2 regions of the Enterococcus durans genome follow, and region 2 is predicted to be linked to the other one. Evidence: riboswitches for the same ligand, from Rfam matches in the RefSeq annotation. Region 2 holds a riboswitch; the other holds the start of a gene.
The links. A riboswitch is a leader RNA that binds a small molecule or an ion and turns the genes downstream of it on or off. The one in region 2 is predicted to bind preQ1.

Region 1 (12,010 bases), 360 kb from region 2:
GGTAGATTTTCTAAGAAATCCAACACATCTTTTTCGAGTATCCTTCTTGAATCACCTACAGTAATCACATGTTTACTGTTGGGATACCATTGAAGTGTCACTCTTTTTTCAGCCATCTTTTTAGCGGTCTCAAACACACCATAGGGGTCGATCATTTCATCTTGCCCCGCTTGTGCCATAAAAATAGGCGATTGGATCTCAGAAAGTTTTCCTTCTGTAATTGTTGCCTGATTTTGGATTTCTTCTAATTGTCTGCGTATCATTGGTCTAAAACCTGCTGTTGCAGCTTCGATTGCTTCATCTGACTGTCCAGCAAATTTCAATACTTGCCGAACGTATTTCTCAAAATTTTCTGGTACGTGATTTTCCACAGGAGAAATCGGCGAACAGAAAAATCCTCCCCCGATCAAAGACTCATCTGCCAATGCACGAACAGCAAAAATCCCTCCCATTGATAAGCCAAATGCGGCGATTTGAGAAAAGCCTTCTGATTTTAAAAACTGAATCGCTTTTTGTGTGTCCTTCCACCAGTTCTCCGCTTTTTGAGATAAAATATCTTCAGGGTCCAGTGTTCCATGTCCTTCAAATAAAGGAGCATAGACTGTATACTCAGATTTTTCCAAAAAACGGCAAAGCATTCGTACATCATTCGGACTCCCAGAATACGCATGTAATAAAAGCACGGCACGTTTTCCATGCTTCCCATATAAGGGTTTTGGTAGACTTTTCATTTGGTTCACCTCGTTCTCTTCATTTTACCATAGTTTCCATGAACCCTTCTCGTAAAACAGCTTTTCTAAAAAAGAAAAAAAGAGCCGTGACATCCGCCGCTGCTCTTTTCTGGTTCATTCATCATTGAGCGTGGGACAAAAGTAAGAAACACTTTTGTCTCATGCTTTAAAAACGAATAAACGGTGGGAGCAGAAGCAACTCCTTCGGAAATAAGCCAAAATTCACAAAAATTTGAAAAGCAATTTTCGTGAATTTCTTCTTATTTCTCGGAGTTAAACACTTCTGTCCCAGCCTCTTGTTAAACTTCTACCTATACTTAAGCAATAAACAGACTGCTGATCCATCCTGTGTGCATATAAAAACTATGATTCAGGTTGAAACAAGTAGCTGTCCTCTTCGCTTATTTCGAAGATAAAAAGACAAGTACAAATAATAAGATCATCCAAATCGCACCCATTACCGCTGTCGAGCGTTGCATCACAGCTTCAAAGCCACGTGCTTTTTGTTTTCCGAACAATTGATCAGCGCCACCTGTAAATGCGCTCGCTGCACTATTTTGTTTGCTCGGCTGCATCATAATAGCGATCACCATTACAATAGATAAAACGATCACGATTCCTAAAATTAGATTATACATATGGCAGCCTCCTTTCTAAAAGATATCATCTCTCTCATTCTATCATATTAGAAAAATACCTACAACTCCCTACTTTATCTAAAACCATTCAAGAGAGACGAGGCTGGGACAAAAGTGTTTCTTACTTTTGTTCCACACTCATCAACAAAAAAAGAGTTGCCAAAACCATCTAGTGATCCTGGCAACTCTTCGTTAAGAAAGCAAAGGTTATTTTCGTAAAACGTCCTGATATTCTGGTTTTCTTTCAAATTCTTTTTTAGCGTAAGGGCATAACGGAATCACTTTTTTCCCATCTCTTCTGGCGATTTCTACGCCTGTAGATACTAATTTTTCCGCTAGTTTTTGTCCGCGATAAGCTGGGTCAACAAATGTATGATCAATGATCATAATGTCTGGTCCAGCATCTGACCATGTCATTTCGCCTATTTCTTCTTCAGCATTCAGCAATACCAAACGGCTTTTTTCTTCTTTGATTTCCATTTCACAACACTCCTTGTATCGACCACTTATTTTGTTCATCTTGATTTTAACAGTCTACTTTCCTACAGACAATTATTTATACTCGAACTGCTTTTCCATTATAGACGAATCCGTTGTTCGATAAACGAGAAGACCACCGTCCAATATGTCTCAGGGGCTTTTACCGCTGCTTCTAGATGTTGCGCTTCTGGCACTAAAAGCAGTGCTTTATCACCAGCTGTAGCATTCTGGATAGTATAAGCCGCTTCTGTTGGAACGAAATGGTCATTTTCTCCATGGACGATCAGTACTGGAAGATGGTTACTGCCTAACTGACGGGTAGCCGAAGCTTGTTTTAATGAATAACCCGCATACTTTTTTGCACAGCGATCTGCATGACGCATGATGGATTTTTTTGGAAAAGCAGTCAATTTGCTCAACATATAGCGAAATTCTGCGTAAACAGAAACAAAACCGCTATCCAAGATAAATCCTCGGACTGCAGAAGGGAGTTTTTCTCCACTTGCCATCATGATAGCAGAAGCGCCCATGGATCCACCATGTAAAATAATTTTTGCAGACGGATCTTGATTCAACACATAATTGATCCACACGATCAAGTCGAGCCGGTCGAGCCAACCCATCCCGATGATTTCTCCCTCGCTTTTTCCATGCGCTCTTAGATCTGGTATCAGCACATTGAATCCATTTTCGGCATATTTTTTCCCGATATAAGACATATCTTTCTTTCCATCACTACGGTAATCATGTACACAAATCACCCACTTGTGACTATTCGGTTGGCAGTGAAAGCTTCGGCCAATCAATTTGAGACCATCTTGACTTTTGACTTCTATTTCTTTCCCGCTTGTCCAAAAGTCCTCTGCTTGCGATTCAGCTAGTTGTCGCTGCCTTTCAACCGTCGTCAATGCGGAAGGATCCATTAATTGATGTCCGGTACTCTCATACCATTCATAGCCTCGTTGTAAACCAGACTTGATAAGTTTGTTTGCATAATAATAAGAAAGAACTTGATAAATGACTGTGCCTAAAATTAGGATGCCCACTATCAAATAAAATACAATCACTTATCTTCCCCACTTTCTATCGTTTTTAATCGTACTTTCTACCCTAATATCGATGATTCTATTCTTCTTTATTGTAACATTTTCTAAAAAAACTGCTCAAGGTTTCCCCTTCGATCTGCAGAAAAATAATTTTATCTCAGTGCTCATACCTGTTTCTTAATATTAAATAACGTTTACAATTTATTTAAAAGCCAGTATACTAGGTTCGTGCATTGGAATCAAGGATTTTCCTTGGACTGGTTCGGAAACTTCCCAGAATAAAAAACTAAGGATCTCTAAAGAAAGGAGATTGGAAATAATGCGTAAAGTAATCATTGATTGCGACCCTGGAATAGATGATCTTTTGGCTCTGTTATATGCGGTCAAATCATCTGAAATCGAGGTAGTCGCCATTACCACTGTCTGTGGAAATGTTCCTGTCGAGTTAGGTACGCAAAATGTTTTTACGTGCTTAAACCGATGTGGACGATTAGACATCCCTGTTTATCAAGGAATGGCTAAACCGATGAAACAACCATTTATCAGCGCCCAAGATACTCACGGGATGGACGGCTTAGGTGAAACAAATTTCCCACCGGTCCATGAAAAACAAGCAGAACAGATAAATGCCGTTGACTTTCTTGTTCGCTACTTTTCTGAAGAAAGGGACACATCGATCATCGCACTTGGACCATTGACGAACATTGCCAGTGCCCTTATCAAAAATCCTCGCATCGGCAATCACTTAGAACGTTTCGTTTCAATGGGTGGCACATACAAAAGTCATGGAAACTGTTCTCCTGTTGCAGAGTATAATTACTGGTGCGATCCTGAAGCGGCTGCAGTTGTTTTTGAGAAGCTTGGGAAAACCATTGAAATGGTGGGGTTAGATGTCACTAGGGAAATCGTCTTTACCCCTACGATACTTGAATACTGCTGTCAAATGAATCCAACTGAAGGCAAGTTTTTAAAAGACATCACTCGCTTTTACTTTGATTTTCATTGGCAGCAAGAACGAATTCTTGGTTGTGTGATCAACGATCCTTTAGCTGTTGCTTATTTTATCGATGAACAGCTATGTCAAGGTTTTGCCAGTTACACAGCCGTTGAAACACAAGGTATCAGTCGAGGACAAACTTTAGTTGATCGATTTGATTTTTGGCAAAAACCTGCTAATAGTATCATCATGACTGAAGTAGATTCTCATCTATTTTTTCGGAAGTTTTTGACCGTTCTTTTAAATGCACAAGAAGAAACGATTAAAAAAGATCTGGAAAGATTAAAGATGGGATGAAAAAAATGTTGAATAAAAGAATAACAACAAGAACAATCACGATTATCGCTTTATGTATTGGACTAAATTATATTGGTGGAACAATTGCTTTATGGCTGCGCTTGCCGATTTATCTAGATTCTATCGGTACGATCTTCGCTGGTGCTTTGCTTGGACCTGTGTTTGGTGTACTGACAGGTATAACTAGCGGTGTATTGAGCGGTTTTACTACTGATATCTTTTCATTGTATTATTCGCCTGTCCAAATGATCACTGGGCTGCTAGCAGGAATCATTTTTTATCAGCGATTATACCAAAAGAAAAATCGTTTCACTCTGATTTTTTGGGCATTTGTGTTGTCTTTACCAGGAACGATCCTTTCGTCCCTCATCACAGTAAAGCTATTCGGTGGCATCACATCCTCTGGTTCCAGTATGATCGTCCAATTGCTGCATGGTCTAGGAATGGATCTAACGATGAGCACGATCCTTGTTCAAGCTGGAACAGATTATCTTGATCGACTGCTCTCTTTAATCCTCGTGGCATTCGTAGTCGTTGCTTTAGGAAAACGAGGAAGAATCGGCAGTCAGCTAAAAGAAAATCAGCAGTGATCCTGTTCATTTCACTATGCTACTGAACGATTCGTTGGGTATGCCAACTCTTGAACATCTGACTTAATACCAAAGTGTAATAAATTTAGGCATTTCATGTTTGATCATCACAAAAGAAGCTGTGACCTCTCAATAGAAAAATGAGGTCAAGATAAAAGTCGTTTAGGTTTGAGAAATTGAAAAAAAAAAGCGACTGGGAGCAGAAGCAACTCCTTCGGCTTATTTCCGAAGGAGTTGCTTCTGCTCCCGCCGTTTATTTGAGAGTCTGTGGCAAAACTGATTTTTAGATTTGTCCCATACTCATTTTTTGTTCAATAATCCAAGCTGGTCAACCATACATAATACAAGAAACGCTTATTTCAGTAGGCTGAATTTTTTTGTTACAGCTCTAACCTCTTCATCTGGACCAGAAACGACAATTCCAACTGGCTTCAAATTTTCTAAATCACTTTTTTGGATCTGTTCTTGGTAGACCTCAAATTGATTATTTAAGGACTGCCCTGTTGCGGTGAACACACAACTAGATATCGTTTCACTTTCTTTCAGTGATTTTGCTAAATTAGCGATTTGCCCTGATCCAGCTTTTAATACGACTGTGCTATAACGGATCGCGGCATGACGAACACCATCTGCATCCGTCACTTCTGAATCTAAATAGACCTCTGGATTGATTTGCGCTATTTGTCCCATCAAAATGCCAGCTACATTGCCAACTTCTCCGGCTGTTAAGTTTTTTTCTAATATGATTGCATTTCTTTGCATAGTTATCTCCCCCAATTTTTAAACATCCTTGTCATCGTTTACCCAAGTAAGAATGCCCCAATATGCGCAATCAGTATAACTTAGTTTCTGACCGACTGAAAGGCTTATTTAAGACTCAACCGCTTACTATACGTAAAAACATATAAGCAAAAAATAGAGGGTGTTTTTCTTTCGATACTTATCGAAAAAATCATTATTCTACCTATGGTGTGCCTCTTTCCATGCAAAAGGATCATCACCAAAAATCATGTTCATTTCTGGTGATGATCCTTCTTATCAAAAGAGCATATTGCCAAGTGTGTTGCATCTCAAGCTAAAGAAAAAAGCAGCCTAACATCAAAACAATCCGTTAATAAAGGTCACAGTCTGTTCATAACATTCTTTTGATTCTGGTAGAGAATAATCAAATTGGTATTCATGACTGATTTCTTTTTTCTCATCTTTATAAAACAAACCTTCAACTGGTACCTGTAGTTCTTTCAATTTGTTTTCCAACGCTATCCCTTGTTCTTGGAAAGAATACGCATTTCCATCGGTAATAAAAGTTGGTGGGAAATTTTTTGTGACGTGATCAACTAAACTAGCTTGGAATAAACGGTCATCCGTTTTCCAATCTTTTTGTCCTAATAAAGACCATGCAACAGTTTTAACGAAAAAGCGCATAAATCGATTATCAGATTGTTGTTTAGCCGTTTGTTGTAGATCCACAGGCCCACAATAAGAAATGGTCCCTTTGATTGTTTCTGGCGCCATACTTTGTTTTATATTCATTTCTTTAGCATACTCTTCATTTGTTTGGATCGTTACGTATTGTAACGCAATCTGAGCGCCTGCACTGTCCCCGCCAAAGAGAACATTAGAAAGATCCAACCGTTTATCTTTGTCTTTCTTCAATTGTTGGACTAACTCATCGACTTGCGTTACTTGATTCGGATATTGAGAAGCCGGTGCTGGTTCATAATTCATACTCACTACTGCTACATGAGTATCTGCTGCTACTTTTGTCGCAAACTCTTTTACACCCGCTTTATCTCCACTTACATATCCGCCGCCATGTACCCAAATCAACACTGGAACAGCTTTATCACTATTTTTAGGATAGTAGATATCATAATTGTTCTGTTTATGTTTAGATTGATAGACTTTGTCCGCACTCAATTTAGTCGATGCTTTTGCGTGATCATACTCTTTTTTATTCGTGATCGCTGTTGTATCGTTGAACAAATGAGCAATCACAAAGGCCCCTGGTCTTGGCGAAACTTGGAAGGCTATTACGATCACTAACACTATGCTGATCAGCGCGATCCCCAACCATTTTAATCCTTTAAAAATCTTAGCTCTCATTCATTTTCCCCATTACATTTTTACTTTTTTTGCCTTTAATATCTTAGCAAGAAACAGTCAATTTGTAAATCTGCCTGCTACTTTATCAATAGCCACTTGCTGATTTGTCGAGCCTTTTATCAAGTGATTCATCCTCTTCAAGTTTTACGAGTTAATATTCAGAAGCCAAAATGGCATACTCAAATGTATCTACCCAAATCGGCTTTCCTTGCCCATCTTTCTTGAACCAAATATTTTGACGTAGATGTCCTTCTCTTCGCAAACCTAGACGCTCAAGTAATTGCCACGAAGAAACATTTAAAGGATTACACCTTGCGAAGATCCGATGAGCGTGTTTTTCTTTGAATGCATGCTCTATCAAAGCCAGTGCTGCTTCTGTTGCGTAACCTTTCCCTTGAAATTCTGGATTGAAGACATATCCTAATTCCCAAGTGTCAAACTCCTGACTTGCTAAATAGATGTTCCCAATCAATTTGTTTGTTTCTGCTACACATACTGCCCAAAAAGAATCATCTTGAGAACGTCGAATAGCTTCTTTTTTACACTCCTCGATACTAAGCACATCATAAGGTTCAAATTCAACAACCTCTTCTTTGGATAAATAGTCAAATAGATCCTGCCAATCCTCCTCAGTAAATTTTCTTATTGAAAGTCTTTTTGTTTTCATTGATTTCCTCCAAAAATTTGATTAACAATTTCTTGATCTTAGGCCCGTTTCTTTAATCATACATTGGTAAAGTTTAAGAAACAAATCATTCCTATATTATGGATAGACTTTCCTTTTTAAAACGTTCGCCAAGTTGATTTTCAGTGTTCTTTTACTGCTCTGTTGGATAAAAAAATACCCTCCTCCTATCTTTAATGATAAGAGAAAGGTATTTTAGAATAATCTCATAAGGGAGAAGTAAGTCACTGAATCAGTCGATGGTATCGATTGAAAATCAGTTGTACTTATTTTCCGATTTAAAATTATTTATTTTTTAAGTTGTAGAAAGATTTCAAACCTTTGTATTCTGCAACTTCACCAAGTTGGTCTTCGATACGTAGTAATTGATTGTATTTAGCAATACGGTCAGTACGTGAAAGAGAACCAGTTTTGATTTGGCCAGCGTTTGTTGCAACAGCGATATCAGAGATTGTTGAATCTTCTGTTTCACCAGAACGGTGAGATACAACTGCAGTGTAGCCAGCTTCTTTAGCCATTTCGATAGCTTCGAAAGTTTCTGTCAAAGTACCGATTTGGTTAACTTTGATAAGGATTGAGTTAGCAATTCCTTTTTCGATACCTTCAGCTAATTTTTGAGTGTTTGTTACGAACAAGTCGTCACCAACTAATTGAACTTTGTCGCCTAATACGTCAGTTAATTTCTTGAATCCGTCCCAGTCGTTTTCGTCTAAGCCGTCTTCGATTGAGATGATTGGATATTTAGCAACTAATTCTTCGTAGAATTTGATCATTTCGTCAGTTGTTTTTTCGCCTTCGCCTGAATCAGCTAATACGTAAACACCTTTTTCTTTGTCGTAGAATTCTGAAGAAGCAGCATCCATAGCAAGAACAACGTCTTTACCAGGTACATAGCCAGCTTTTTCGATTGCTTCGATGATTACTTCGAAACCTTCTTCGTTTGAACCAAGGTTAGGAGCAAATCCACCTTCGTCACCAACAGAAGTAGCTAAACCGCGTGCTTTTAGGATTGATGCTAATGCGTGGAATACTTCAGCACCCATACGTAAAGCTTCTTTGAATGTTGGAGCGCCAACAGGCATGATCATGAATTCTTGGAAGTCGATTGAGTTGTCTGCGTGTGATCCGCCGTTGATGATGTTCATCATTGGAGTTGGTAATACTTTTGTGTTGAATCCGCCTAGGTAGTGGTATAAAGGTACTTCTAGGTAGTCAGCAGCTGCACGAGCAACAGCGATAGATACGCCTAAAATAGCGTTCGCACCTAATTTACCTTTGTTAGGAGTGCCGTCTAAAGCGATCATAGCTTTATCGATTGCCATTTGGTCACGTACATCGTAGCCAATGATTGCTTCAGCAATGATGTTGTTTACGTTGTCAACAGCTTTAGTTACACCTTTACCGCCATAACGAGCTTTGTCTCCATCACGTAATTCAACTGCTTCGTATTCACCAGTTGAAGCACCTGAAGGAACCATTCCGCGGCCAAAAGCTCCGCTTTCTGTGTATACTTCTACTTCGATTGTTGGGTTTCCGCGTGAGTCTAAGATCTCGCGAGCGTAAACATCAGTAATAATTGACATGTTTTGTCTCTCCTTTGAGTTTGTTTTTTCCTAAGGGATTACCCTCATATACGATTTTAGTTAATTTCTTGCATTAGTGCAAACATTTCTTGCATTTTTTGCAAATTTTCACAAATTATTTTACAGCGTCTAATAATGCTAAGAATGAATCAGCTTGTAAGCTTGCGCCACCAACTAATGCACCATCAACATTTTCTTTTGCCATATATTCAGCAATGTTTTCTGGTTTAACAGAACCACCGTATTGGATACGTACTGCATCAGAAACTTCTTTGCCGTATAATTTTTCAACTGTTTGGCGAACAACACCACAGATTTCATCAGCGATTTGTGCATCAGCTGATTTACCTGTACCGATAGCCCAGATTGGTTCGTAAGCGATAACCATGTTGCTTACTTGGCCGTCTGTTAACCCTTCAAGTCCAGCAGTGATTTGTCCTTCGATCCATTCAGCTGTTTTTCCAGCTTCATAAGTTTCTAAAGATTCACCACAGCAAAGGATTGGGATCATGCCGTTTGCAAAAATAGCTTTTGCTTTTTTGTTGATGTCTGCATCTGTTTCGTGGAAATATTCACGACGTTCTGAATGGCCGATGATCACATAGTCCACTCCTAGGTCTGCTAAAGCAGCTGGTGAAGTTTCACCTGTGAACGCACCTGAGTTTTCCCAGTAGCAGTTTTGTGCAGAGATTTTTAATTCTGTTCCTTCAGCTGATGCCATTAATTCTTGTAAGAATAATGCTGGAGATCCGATAACTGAATCCACTTTATCATTTGAAGGGATATTGTTTTTTACTGCTTCTGCAAATTCTTTTGCTTCAGAAGCTGTTTTGTTCATTTTCCAGTTACCAGCGATAATTGGTTTACGCATGACAGTATACACTCCTTTAAATTATGAGTCGCAGATGTTCTTCTACGTATTGAAAAAGAAAAACTACGATCCGAACGAATGCTCTCGCTACAAAAAGTAGCTTTTCTTTTCCTACTTAACTTTTACGATTGATTATTTGTCGTTGATTGCTGCTAGACCTGGTAATTCTTTACCTTCTAACAATTCTAAGCTTGCGCCGCCACCTGTTGAGATGTGTGTGAATTTATCAGCAAAACCTAGTTGTTCTGCAGCTGCAGCTGAGTCACCGCCACCGATGATAGTTGTAGCACCTTCAAGGTTAGCGATTGCTTCACATACGCCGATCGTACCTTTTGCAAAGTTACTCATTTCGAATACACCCATAGGTCCGTTCCAAACAACTGTTTTAGCACCTTGTAATGTATCAGCAAATAATTTAACTGATGCAGGGCCGATGTCTAGAGCCATCAAGCCTTCAGGGATATCTCCTTCGATGACTTGTGTTTCAACATCATTTGAAAATTCTGGAGCACATACATTGTCGATTGGTAATACAAGTTTGTCGCCAGCTTTTTCGATCAATTCTTTCGCCAATGCTACTTTATCAGCTTCAACTAAAGAGTTACCGATCTTGATGCCTTTTGCTTCGTAGAATGTGTAAGTCATTCCGCCACCAATCAAGATTTTGTCAGCTTTAGGAATCAAGTTTTCGATTACGCCGATTTTATCAGAAACTTTTGCGCCACCTAAGATTGCGATCATAGGGCGTTTTGGATCTTCAACTGCTTCACCGATAAATTTGATTTCTTTTTCCATTAAGAATCCAGCAACTGTTGGGATACCAGTTGAAGCAATCCCTACGTTAGAAGCATGCGCACGGTGAGCTGTACCGAATGCATCGTTTACAAATACATCACCTAATGAAGCCCAGTATTTACCTAGGTCAGCATCATTTTTGCTTTCTTTTTTACCATCAACATCTTCAAAACGAGTGTTTTCGAAAACAACTACGTCTCCGTCTTTCATGTTGTTGATTGCAGCTTCTAATTCAGCACCACGAGTTTCAGGAACGAAAGTTACTTCTTTTCCTAATAATTCGCCTAAACGTTTTGCAACAGGTGCTAAAGATTTGCCTGCTTTATCTTCTTCAGTTTTCACACGTCCTAGATGAGAGAAAAGGATTGCTTTTCCGCCTTGTTCTAATACGTAGTTGATTGTTGGTAAAGCAGCTTTGATACGTGTATCATCAGTGATCACGCCATCTTTCAAAGGAACGTTAAAGTCAACACGGACAAGAACTTTTTTGTCTTTTAAATCGATATCTTTAACTGTTTTCTTAGCCATTTTATATCCTCCTAAATAAACTTATTATCAAAAAAAGCGGAGAAGCGCGATTGCTTCCCCGCTTTTAAGTGTACATGTTTATTGTTTACACTTGTACGTTTGTCTATCTTATAAGTTAGCGAAGTATTCTAAAGTACGTACTAATTGTGCAGTGTATGACATTTCATTGTCGTACCAAGCAACAGTTTTAACTAATTGTTTGTCGCCAACAGTCATTACTTTAGTTTGTGTAGCATCAAATAATGAACCGTAAGTCATACCAACGATATCAGAAGAAACGATTTCGTCTGTGTTGTATCCGTAAGATTCGTTTGAAGCTTCTTTCATTGCTGCATTGATTTCGTCAACAGTTACTTCTTTGTTAAGAACTGTAACTAATTCAGTTAATGAACCTGTTGGTACAGGAACACGTTGAGCAGCTCCGTCTAATTTACCGTTCAATTCAGGGATTACTAAGCCGATAGCTTTAGCAGCACCTGTTGAGTTAGGAACGATGTTTGCAGCAGCAGCGCGTGCACGGCGGAAGTCACCTTTAGGATGAGGTCCGTCAAGAGTCATTTGGTCACCTGTGTAAGCGTGGATAGTTGTCATTAATCCTTCAACGATACCAAATTTGTCGTTTAATGTTTTAGCCATAGGAGCTAAACAGTTAGTAGTACATGA
Region 2 (12,010 bases):
TCACAGGTAGATTCGTTAAATCTTTGATTTTTTTGATATCTTCTGGTGTCAATCCTTGCTTAGCCGCTGCATAGATTTCAGAGATCCCTTTTCCTTCACCATTTCCACTTGCGCTCTGTTCACTATACGCTGCAAGGTTAGGCATTGGTAATGGAAATTGGAAATGATTGATGATATCTTCTTCTCGATACCCACCTAATGTCGAATCAGCGGTTAAGATAATTGCCTTTGCACCAGCTTCAACTGCTTTGTTCAAGATGAATTCATTAAAGCCGTCATCTTTACTCATATATAATTGGAAAAATTGTGGCGCACCAGGCGCTGCCGCTGCCGCATCTTTGATAGTTGTATTGGCGTACGTGCTGATAGAAAAGATCGAACCAGCCGCAGCAACACCTTTCGCTGTATTCGCCTCTCCTTTTTCATGTGCTAAGCCTTGCGCAGCAGATGGCGCTTGAATGATCGGCGTCTTCAAATCAATCCCAAAAATCGATGTACTTAAATCAGCAGAATCGATCCCTCTCAACACTCGAGGCATGATTTTTTTCGTATTGAACGATGTCGTATTTTCTTTCATCGTCCATTCATCTTCTGAACCGCCACGGATATACCCAAATGCGCCAGCTTCCATGCGCTCTTTTACTTTTCCTTCAAGTGAAGCAATATTTACGATATCAATTGAATGTTCTTCTGTACTTGCCTGATAAGCCATAACTAAATCCCTCTTTCTTTCCTACGTTTAGTCAAGTACTTTTTTCTATTGGTTTTTATCAAGAAAAAAGTATACGAAATAAGCCTAATAAATTAGAAATTTTTTTATTAGGTATGCTATAATTCTAGGTAAGGATATATTCCTTATTGGTCGTTAGAGGCCGTGTATGAGTAATCATACGGACTTGAATGTCGTACCATCGAATGGAGACATTTCAAGAGCTTGTTGATGCAGGCGACGAGCGCAACCTTATGCTTTTTGGGCGAAGGTTGCGTTTTTAGTTTATAGTAATAGTCCACAAGATGATTGGGCCCCGCCGCTTGTTGTCGAATCATGTTCATCATAATAAAATACAAATTTTTTCGGGCCTTCGGATTCCCATGTTTATTCATGTGTTCTTTGGCTGTATATTTTCCAGATTGATATCTTCTGGTATCAACACCGACGAAAGCATTCAATTGCTTATGAGAAGAAAAACGCCGAATATCCCCTAATTCACCAATAATGAGTCCTGCAGAAAGTTCACCAATTCCAGGGATACTTTGATAGAAATCAAATTCTATTGTTTGTTTCGCAATGTCAACTAGCTGTTTGGCGAGTTGTTCTTTTGTTACAAGCAATTGTTTCAATTGTTGGGCATAATACACGACTTTTTGAACAGAAATACTTTGTCCAGATTCAGCTGGATAAGAATTTTGCGCAAGTGAAAGTAAGGTTTGTGCTTTAGCCAAGGCTTTTTGATCGGAGATTTTTTTATCCGTATTTTTCTTTAACACATTTTTTACCTTAGTTTGGCTTAAGTGTGCCAAGTAATCAGGGTGGGGGAAAAGTTCGACAAGATTCAAGGCGAGTTTTGATAACCTGTTCGTGAAAAGTGTTTCCAATTCTGGGAAAGTCAATTGTAAAGCGGTATGCAGGTTCATTCTCGTGCGTTTAATGTCCCTTTCAATTTGTTGATAAAAGCGTGCAAAATCGCGTGTTTGTTTATAGACTTCTGTTTGAGATTGTTTTTGTTTCCGCAAAAATTGACCGTGTGTTTGTGCCAGTCGATGGGCATCTCGTTTATCCGTTTTGACTGAACGTAAGTCAATATTCAGTTGTCTTTTCGCTTCTAAAGGGTTTAATAAACAATAGGCGAAATGATTCTTTTGACAAAAAGTTTCAATGACTCTTGAATAAACCCCCGTTGCTTCAAAAACGATTTGTGGTCGTTCTGGAAGAGCATAAATTTCTTGAAGAAGTGCATTGAAATGTGTTTTATCGTGAAGAATTTCTTGTTCAAAAAGACAAGTATTTTCATGATAAATAACGACATAACTTTTTCCCATTGAGACATCTAAAGCAAGTACATACATAATTTTCATCTCCTAAGAAGTGTTGAAAGATTCTTCACTGCTTCATTTCGTTCCTAATTTCCTTTACACGGGCTCGAAGCCCCAACATACTTAAACCAGGTTTTAAAATGACAGTGAAGAAGACCATTTTTTGTTTGGGACTCGTAGTCCAAGAAAGTGTGGTCGGTCTTTCTTTCACAACCAACTATACGCTTAAAAGAGCGTTAGAGGGTAATTTCATCCGTCGATGAATTTACCCTCTAATCTTAGTATGTTTTTTAGTACAAACTCATCATATTACTCTTACTAAAAGTAAGCAAACATTTATACTCGGTCTGAGTTTAAAATAAAAAAGTGTCACTCACAAGGAGGTCGAGACAAAAGTGTTTCTTACTTTGGTCCCACGCTCGCTTCACTTGAGTTACACTCTTTTAAACAAAAGAATCCAGTTAAATAGCAAGTAGTAGTACTTTTTTCGAAAGCTAGTCGATTCTATTCATTCAGGTTCCAAACAAATTGTTGGACCAGTCGATCCACTTCCTGGTTTTCATGAAGCATACTGTGTGCAGCATTTTCTCCTTCGACGACCTTTTCCTCAACTGGATTTCCATTTTGCTTGAGTAAAGCATACACCGCCAAGGCACTACTCAATGGAACAGTCCCATCACTAGCATCCGTTTCACTCAATTGTCCACCAACTAGCAAGAATTGGGTAGTTGCAGGAACGTTGTCTATCAGTTGTTGGTAATCTTGGTACCGACTAGTTGTCACAGCTGGGCCATTTTTCAGCATATCATTTAAGCTTTGGGTACTGTTTTCTTCAAATTCATTAAATGGCGCCCCTAATGCAACAAACTTTTGGACTTGTGGTAACGATTGATCTTGACCATAAGTAGCAAGATAACGCAGACCGCTGACTCCTCCCATCGAGTGACCAACGATATTTACTTTATCGATGCCATAGGTAGATTGTAGATATGTTAGACACGCTTTGATCCATTCAGTTTGATTCCATTCATTGTTTTTATTATCCGCAAATAATACTTGGACGATCGGATTGTCCGCTTTCTTTGTTAATTCTCCATCAGCCTGTACTTGACCATTGACATCAACCGTCAATGTCAACTCTTTTTGTGCGCTATCTTCTAATCGCTGGATCATTCCTTTAAAGGAGTTGACGGTTCCACTATAGCCATGGAGAAACAGCGTAGGTGTAGTCGTTTTTTCAATTTTTTCTTCTGTTGTTTGTGTTGTTTCTGCCTTCTTTGTTCCAGTGGTTGGCTCATTGGTTGCTTTAGACTGACAGCCAGCAAACAAAACCATCCCTAATCCAATCAAAAAACTGGTCATTATAAATTTACGCCATTTTGTCATGATCTGTCCTCCTACTAATGAATAACAAAAAAAGACGAAAAGAGTTGAGTAACAATCTTTCCGTCTTACTTGTTGCTCCGGCGATATGCTTTTTTTAAACACTTCCAGCAACGTATTAATCGATTTTGTCTACTTGATCAAAATCAAGTTCTGTACTTGTTTCACGACCAAACATATCGATATTCACTTTTAATTTTTCTTTTTCTTCATCTACTTCTGTTACTTGACCTTCTAGTCCAGCAAAAGCACCTTCGATGATCTTGACTACTTCGCCTACTTCGATTTCTAAATCATTTTGGCGTAAGCTCATACCGATTGAACGCAAGATATGGTTCACTTCTTCTGGCAATAATGGCGCTGGTTTGCTTCCTGCACCATGAGAACCAACAAATCCAGTTACACCCGGTGTATTACGAACGACATACCAAGAAGCATCCGACATGATCATTTCTACTAATACATAACCTGGGAATGTTTTATGAACGATTTCTTTTTCTTTACCGTTCTTTACTTCTGTTTCAGTTTCTTCTGGAACAACTACACGGAAAATAAAGTCAGCCATTTTCATACTTTGCGCACGAGATTCGATGTTTGCTTTTACTTTGTTTTCATATCCTGAGTATGTATGCAATACATACCAATTTTTTTCAAAAGATTCCATTAAGGGCTCCTCATTTCATTGTAAAATAAAAAAACCCCAGTTGCCCGAAGTTTTTCCTTCAACCTGATTATAGCACTATTTTGCGATTTTTACTAGCGCCTTATTTTAATAAGAATGCAAATAAACTTTGGATTGCTGTATCCATAACGAAAAACATCACACCAAAAATAATCGACGTTTCGATAACTACCAATGTATCTTTACGTAATTGCTTACGAGATGGCCATGTTACTTGTTTCATTTCTGCTTTGACACTTTTTAGAAACTTCATCCTTTATCCTCCTGTGTTCTATTTTGTTTCTTTATGTAATGTGTATTGATTACAATATTTACAAAATTTATTGATCTCCAAACGTTCGCCGCTTTTTCCTTCACTGATTGATTTTGTGTAGTTTCTAGAACCGCAAACGGAACAAGCTAATGCTGCTTTTTTCTTTGCCATTCGTTGTCCCCCCTTACTGAAAATCAAAATTATACACTTTTACAGTATCATGGAAAAGTTTTTCTGTCAATTCGCATTTAAACGGTCTATTGTTTTGCAATTAATTATGATATGATTAATTTGAAGTGAAGTAAAAATGAGATATATGGAGGTAAAATTATGCTATTAAAAACACTTGTATATAAGAAAAAAGATTTAACAACTGTTACTGAGACCAGCACTTTAGAAGAAGCATTAGAGATTTTAGAAAGTTCTGGCTATCGTTGCGTGCCGATCTTAGATGCTTCTGGAAATATTTTCCGTGGAAATATTTATAAGATGCACATCTATCGCCATAAAGCTAACGGCGGGGATATGACACTACCAGTTACACATCTATTGAAGAATGCCACAAAATTCATCTATTTAGACACATCTTTCTTTAAAGTATTTTTCACGATCAAAGAGCTACCTTATATCGCCGTACTTGATAATGAAAATCACTTCTATGGAATTTTGACACATAGTACCTTGTTGACTATGCTCTCACAATCATGGAGTGTCGAACAAGGTAGCTACGTGTTAACGATTGCGTCTACTGGTAAACAAGGCGATTTAGCAACGATCTCAAAAATCATCTCTAAATACAGCAGTATTGCCAGCTGTATTACACTTGATATCGAAAAGGATGAATTCATCCGTCGTACACTGATCACTTTGCCTGCTGACACAGACGAAAAAGTATGTGAAACGATTGTTAACCAACTTGAAAAGAAAAACTATAAAGTAATCGAGATCGAAAATCTACAACACGCAGAATAAGCTTCGATAAACAGATAATTAGCCAAACAGAACTAGAGAGTGGGACAAAAGTAAGAAACACTTTTGTCCCACTCTTTAAAAACGAATAAACGGTGGGAGCAGAAGCAACTCCTTCGGAAATAAGCCGAAATTAACAAAAATTTGAAAAGCAATTTTCGTTAATTTCTTCTTATTTCTCGGAGTTAAACACTTCTGTCCCAACCTCTATCTTTATATAAACTATTTTCAACTCGCTCTTCCTATACGCGATTTTTAAAATCTAATGCTCGGTCTAAATAATACATCAATGGTGCTGACACAGCCATGATGATACACTCGCTTGCTGCTAATGTGCCATAAGTCGTCCAAAAGGCCTTGCCGCCTGTTGGTACTAACATGTACGCAATCAATCCCATGCTGATCGTAAAGAAGAGCGTATTCAGTGCTAAACGTACTTTTACATTTTTGATTTTATTTTGCAAAATTGCTGTTAAACCTAAAGAAATCAATGTTTGTCCGCCACCGAAAATAACATCTAGTATTCCAAAGCCAAAGAATGCGTTATAGATGATGACTCCTCCTAGTACACCCCAGAGTAATTTCCGATTAAAAACCACTAAATGATTCAAACTTTCAGAGATTCGAAATTGGATTGGTCCAGATGATACTGGTGCAACTAAAATCGTTAACGCTAAATATAAAGCCATGATGATCCCATTCACTACGACGACCATTAATTGTTTTTGTTCCTGTGTCTTTTGCATAATATAATCCCTCATTTCTCCTAGTTTTTTTAACGCGGGATGGTTGATGAACCGCGGTTATCTTAAACAAATAATCATTATAACAGACAATCTATAGATTTAAAACCATAGAATTCTTTGAATTGAAATAGTATCTAAAGAGTGAATGTAAACGTTTGCCAAAACAAAGAAATTATGCTATAAAATAGGTGTAAGAGGCATAAGGATTCCCAGTAGCGCAGACGAAGCAGGTTCTGCAAGAAAAGAATTGTTGTGTATCTAAAAAAGAAAAAAGGAAGTGGGAGTTTGAATAACCTCTTACCTGAACAAGATCTAGCAAGCAGCTGAAGAACTAAGTGGACATATCGAACCTTAGATTTCTTCTCCGTTTCAAACGAACGGATCGAGCGCTTGCTAGATTTTTTTATTTTTTTGAAATCTGTTCTTTTTCATTTCTGCACTCCTCTGCTATAATAACCAAGAATAAAAACATATGGTTTGTTTTTTCTCTTTTTAAAATAAATTTTGATATTCAACAATGAATATTTCAGTCGCTAACCATTGGAGCGTTAAGCGAAAAATTGAGAAGTTCTCTGATTTTATGATTGAGTCTATAGCCAGCTCAACTTCTGAAATGTTTCGCAGGAGGCAAAAATGAAGTTTCATTATTATTTATTAATCAACCAAGCGGCTGGAAGCGGCTCTGGTAAAAAGGTAGCGGACAAGATCATCCCGCTATTTGCTGAAAAGAATCTGACCTATTCTGTTTATTATAGTAAGTGGAAAGGCCATGATGCCCAAATCGCTGAGGAATTAGCAGAAGATACGCTGAAAGAATGGACTGAAGAAACCCGTGAGCAAGAAGCTCCTTTTCCTCTACTTGTAATTGTCGGCGGTGATGGAACACTGCACCAAGTATTGAATACTTTTTACCAACTGAAAGTTAATTTTCCTGTTGCATATATCCCTGCCGGTTCTGGTAATGATTTTGCTAGAGGTATCGGATTATCAAGGAATGCTGTAAAAGCATTAGAAAATGTGCTTGCTGCAACTGAACCTCAGGAAATCAATCTATTAAGCTATGAAGAAAAAATCAGCGATAGACAAGGAGTTGTCGTAAATAATTTTGGGATTGGTTTGGATGCGGCAATCGTGCATGCGACAAATCATTCGAATGCGAAAACTCAATTGAACAAGTATAAATTAGGATCGCTTTCTTATATTTTTTCGATCTTGCGTGTTTTCTTTGTTCAAAAAGGATTCCCTATTTTAGTAGAAACTAGTGGAAAACAGGTCAGTTTTGAAAAAGCTTTTTTATGTACAGCAACGAATCACCCATACTTTGGAGGCGGTGTAGCCATCGCTCCCACCGCTGATATTGCCAAACCAACGATTGATTTTGTTGTCGTGGAGCGGATCAATCTATTCAAGATTTTGTGGATCGCTCTTTTACTGACACAAAAAAAGCAACTCAATTCTAAAAATTTTCACCACTTTACCACTAGTAAATTGCGTATTGTTTCGACTACATCACAATATGGTCAAGAAGATGGTGAAGACACTGAAAAGCAACCGTTCGATTTACAGTTGTCCACAAAAAAGCAACTATTTTGGTGTAATTTAACGCTTTGATAGGCATATAGTTATAAGAGCAAAGAGCGTGGGATAATAGTCTTTCTTAAAAAGAAAAGGTTCTATAATATTTTGTGTTGGTGGAAATCGAAATCGATTTTCTACCAACACTTTTTCTTTGTTTCAATCCAAAAAAAGACTCACATTTGGTAAAATTTAGTCGACAAAAACATTACCCTACCAAAGGAGTCTCTCTATGGATAATCATATTAGAAAATTACTCGGATTAACAGATGAACATTCATTTTTTTGATGAAAAATGGATGACTCGCCTTCCCATTGCGAACACTGCGAATTGGTTCTCATTATCCGCAACGATTCATATACGACACGCACAGAACACGCCGCATGTCGGACTAAGTTTTATCCAAATTTGTCTCCACCAACACAATTTGACGAAGAGCCACTATTTTCAGGGTGATTACTATTAGCTACTTGGTATTGTTCTCTGTCACTAAGTCAAAAAAATTATTGGCTTTTAGATTAAAAAAATTAATTGTCGAAAAATCATAGCCAGTCACCTTAGCCACTTGTAAATAATACTTTTTTTCTGTTTCGATCGTTAAAAGATAGCCTAAATCAAATCCTAAAACCTCCCAATCTTTCACCTCAAAGTTTACAATGCTAGATTTAGGTATACGAATAATATTCTCATCGTAGTTTTCTTCTTTTATGTCAACAGGTGATAACCCGCTTCCTATTTTCTTGATTATTAACTCTTCTTCAGTCGCAATAACCAAAACTATTTTAGTGACGATTATCTTTACTGTTGGGTGAAGAGGTAATACTACTAAAAACGGATGTGCATATTCATAACAACTAAAATAATTACCTTTAGGCGTAAGCCCTAAATGCCTCATAAAATTTTCCGCTTTTTGTTCCAGAACAATATCCGTATACATTTTTAATTCCCCCAACAATAAATTGCATTGATAGCTATACCAGCTACGATTGTAGCAACATTAAATTTCAAAAGTTGTGAAGAGCTCAAAGTTTTCTTAGCTTTTTCAAGCAAAATATCTACAGCTTTATCATAGTCCTTTGACGCAAGAGCATTAATCAAGATTTGCATCGCATTTTCTCCTTGCAACGCATCCCAAACGCCCTTTTCAAGGGGTAACGTACTTATAACAATACAAGCAATATATTTTATAAAATTACGAGTCATACTAGGAATCACGTAATTATCAAAAACAAATTTCCCAGCTAATCCTTCTTCACCTGGAAGTTCTGATTTTGCTTTTATCGCTACAAAATCAGTTGGGATATACTGTTTTGTCGTTGGATCAATATGGCCTGCTTCTTCCAAATAAAATTTTAATTCTTCTACAGCTTGCTTTTTTTGTTCTTCAAGCCTTGTTTCTTCATTCACATTTTCATCTGCATAAATAGCTGATCCAGTACTAATAAAAATTCCCAAAATCATTAGCAATGTCATTCCCAAACAAAAAAATTTAGACTCTTTTAAAACTTTTAACTCCATATATCCTCTCCTTGTTCTATCAATTTTTAATGCTAAATATCAATACAAAAAATACTTACTAACTTGCTATCCTAATTTGTCTTTTATAATTAATCAAATTAGTTATATAAAAAAGTAAGCGTTTTTTTAAAATATTATAGAGAATTTTATCAGCAAAAAAGAGAGTGTAAAATATTTTGTGTAAATAGAAAAAAGGAAGTCCCTTCTGTAGAATAGAGTTACCACAACACATTCACAGAAAAGAGGACTTCCATATGAACGATTTTACTACAGAAATTCTAAAGACTCTAGCGAACAAAGGCGATTTGAATGAATTATTCCGTGTCCATTTGGAAAAAGCTGTCAATACGCTTCTCAAAACGGAGTTAACGGCTTTCCTCGATTACGAAAAGTACGATCGCATTGGTTTTAACACGGGTAATTCTCGTAACGGCTCCTATGACCGTACGGTCAAGACCGAGTACGGGGAACTTCATCTCCAGATTCCGCGCGACCGCAACGGCGAGTTCAAGCAACAGACTGTTCCTGCTTATAGACGGACGAATGATACCTTAGAGGAGACCGTCATTCACCTCTTCCGAAAAGGTATTACCATGTCGGAAATCGCAGACTTGATTGAGAAAATGTATGGGCATCACTACACGCCCCAAACCATGTCCAACATGACTAAAGTGCTGACTGAAGAAGTAAATGCATTTAAAGTTAGAACTCTAAATGATAAGTATGTCGCTATTTTCATGGATGCTACTTATATTCCTTTAAAACGGCAAACCGTCTCCAAAGAAGCAATCTATATTGCCATTGGTATACGAGAAGACGGCACTAAAGAAGTACTAAGTTATGCGATTGCTCCGACTGAATCGACCTACGTTTGGAATGAGTTGTTAGAGGACATTTACTCCAGAGGGGTTCATGATGTCTTACTGTTTATTACCGATGGCTTAAAAGGCATGAAAGATACGATTCACCAGATTTATCCTAAAGCTAAATACCAACATTGCTGTGTTCACGTTTCCCGTAATATTGCTCATAAAGTACGTGTCAAAGATCGAAAAGAAATCTGTGATGATTTTAAGGCTGTTTATCAAGCTAGCTCAAAGGAAGAGGCAAATACCTTTTTAGGGAGTATGATTGAGAAGTGGCAGAAAACTTATCCTAAAGTGACGCAGTCACTGATAAAAAATCAAGATTTATTGACTTTTTATGAGTTTCCGCCTGGTATCCGCCGAAGCATTTACTCAACTAATTTAATCGAATCTTTCAATAAACAAATCAAGAAATACAGCCGCAGAAAAGAGCAGTTTCAAAATGAAGAATCACTAGAGCGTTTCCTAGTATCCATCTTTGATACATACAATCAAAAATTCTTAAATAGAAGCCATAAAGGCTTCCAACAAGTGACGGATACATTAGCTTCAATGTTTACTGAGTAACCCATTATTTTGCAGAAGGACGAGTTATTTACACAAAATTATTGACGCTCCCGCAAAAAAAGCAGCATATCATAAAAAGACGATTTTTAGTCTTAAATTGACACTTTGTCTTTAAAAATGAAAAATATCAATAATGCACCTTTCATAAACAGCATTGAGAAAAGATACTCTTTATAGTATTGATTATGTATTATGAGTGAACCTTAAATCAAAAAAGCGGGACAAAAATCAGAAAAAACCTGATTTTTGTCCCACTCGCTTTCTATTTTTAAGGTTTTACGTTTTCCATACCAATCATTGGATCAATCAGTTGTTTTTCAATTGCTTCTGTTGTCAGAATATACGTCTGAGGTAATCGAGTCGCTTCTGTTTCCTTTTCTTCATCTTTCATCTGCTCTTTTGTTTCTTCAACCGATGAGAATAGATTAACATTACGTTCCTTTTCCTGGACAGACTCTTCTTGTTCGTTGTGCTCATTTTTTTCAGTTGGTGTCTTGGCTGTTTCACCCACGCTAGTGTATGAACCATCCTCAAACGGATCACTTCCACTCAATGAATCCTCGTAAGCTACTAGCTTCGTTCGTGTAGCGATCGTCATCTGCTCGTTTTCTTCAATTCTTTTTTTCAAGGTTGTCTTTCGGCTCGCTGATTCATTCTTCACACATGTAGCATAAGCGTGTTCTTCCCCTAAAAGTATCAGCAATTCTTTACTTCGAGTGACTGCAGTATAAAGCAAGTTTCTCTGGAGCATACGCTGATATTGGTGAACCATAGGCAAAATGACCATTTTGAATTCACTACCTTGTGATTTATGGATCGAGCAACAATAAGAGAGCGTGATCTTATTCCACTCATTCCGTTTATATGTGACTTCATTGGCATCAAATTGAATCACCAATTCATCAATCTTATCTTCAGAATCTTTTGCCAACACAATTCCCGTGATTTCTCCCATATCGCCATTAAACACATTTAATTCCGGCGTATTTACTAACTGGAGGACTTTATCTCCGATCCGATAGACTGTATCGTTCCAATGAACTTCTTTGCGTCCATCCCTTCCCGGATTAAAGATATTTTGCATCATCTTATTCAGCGCATCGATTCCTGCTGGACCACGATACATTGGAGCTAATACTTGGATATCTTGTGCAGTAAATCCTTTGTTTTTCGCTTTTTCCACGATCTTCGCAATCAACGGTTCAATCGTATATGCATCACTTCTGAAAAAGGATCGATCCCTCTGATTCTTTGTAAAATCAGCTGGCAATTGTCCTTCTTTGATTTCATGAGCAAGTGGAATAATACTTGAGCCATCTCCTTGACGATAGATCTGATTCAATTCCATTTTAGGAATCTGATCGATTTCCAACAAATCATGCAGAACCTGACCAGGACCTACAGAGGGTAATTGAT

Region 1: another riboswitch for preQ1. It lies ahead of CJZ72_RS01235 (nucleoside hydrolase); the one in region 2 lies ahead of CJZ72_RS02995 (QueT transporter family protein).

What each region holds. Positions count from the first base shown of each region.
Region 1 is NZ_CP022930.1:249,092-261,101, forward strand. Features, by position in the region: gene CJZ72_RS01215 (alpha/beta hydrolase) at 1-731, opposite strand, end outside; gene secG (preprotein translocase subunit SecG) at 1,133-1,369, opposite strand; gene CJZ72_RS01225 (GNAT family N-acetyltransferase) at 1,577-1,849, opposite strand; gene CJZ72_RS01230 (alpha/beta hydrolase) at 1,948-2,916, opposite strand; PreQ1 riboswitch class I at 3,147-3,191, shown strand; gene CJZ72_RS01235 (nucleoside hydrolase) at 3,215-4,189, shown strand; gene CJZ72_RS01240 (ECF transporter S component) at 4,195-4,779, shown strand; gene CJZ72_RS01245 (DUF2000 family protein) at 5,134-5,541, opposite strand; gene CJZ72_RS01250 (alpha/beta hydrolase) at 5,878-6,885, opposite strand; gene CJZ72_RS01255 (GNAT family N-acetyltransferase) at 7,037-7,552, opposite strand; gene eno (phosphopyruvate hydratase) at 7,855-9,153, opposite strand; gene tpiA (triose-phosphate isomerase) at 9,269-10,024, opposite strand; gene CJZ72_RS01270 (phosphoglycerate kinase) at 10,157-11,347, opposite strand; gene gap (type I glyceraldehyde-3-phosphate dehydrogenase) at 11,456-12,010, opposite strand, start outside.
Region 2 is NZ_CP022930.1:608,013-620,022, forward strand. Features, by position in the region: gene CJZ72_RS02960 (lactate oxidase) at 1-712, opposite strand, end outside; gene CJZ72_RS02965 (IS110 family RNA-guided transposase) at 856-2,076, opposite strand; gene CJZ72_RS02970 (alpha/beta fold hydrolase) at 2,539-3,420, opposite strand; gene nusG (transcription termination/antitermination protein NusG) at 3,536-4,081, opposite strand; gene secE (preprotein translocase subunit SecE) at 4,182-4,352, opposite strand; gene rpmG (50S ribosomal protein L33) at 4,371-4,523, opposite strand; gene cbpA (cyclic di-AMP binding protein CbpA) at 4,683-5,324, shown strand; gene CJZ72_RS02995 (QueT transporter family protein) at 5,564-6,067, opposite strand; PreQ1 riboswitch class I at 6,082-6,128, opposite strand; gene CJZ72_RS03000 (diacylglycerol/lipid kinase family protein) at 6,701-7,678, shown strand; partial or broken gene CJZ72_RS14370 (ISL3 family transposase) at 7,875-8,039, shown strand; gene CJZ72_RS03005 (hypothetical protein) at 8,110-8,580, opposite strand; gene CJZ72_RS03010 (streptococcin A-M57) at 8,583-9,161, opposite strand; gene CJZ72_RS03020 (IS256-like element ISEfm2 family transposase) at 9,416-10,594, shown strand; gene recD2 (SF1B family DNA helicase RecD2) at 10,863-12,010, opposite strand, start outside.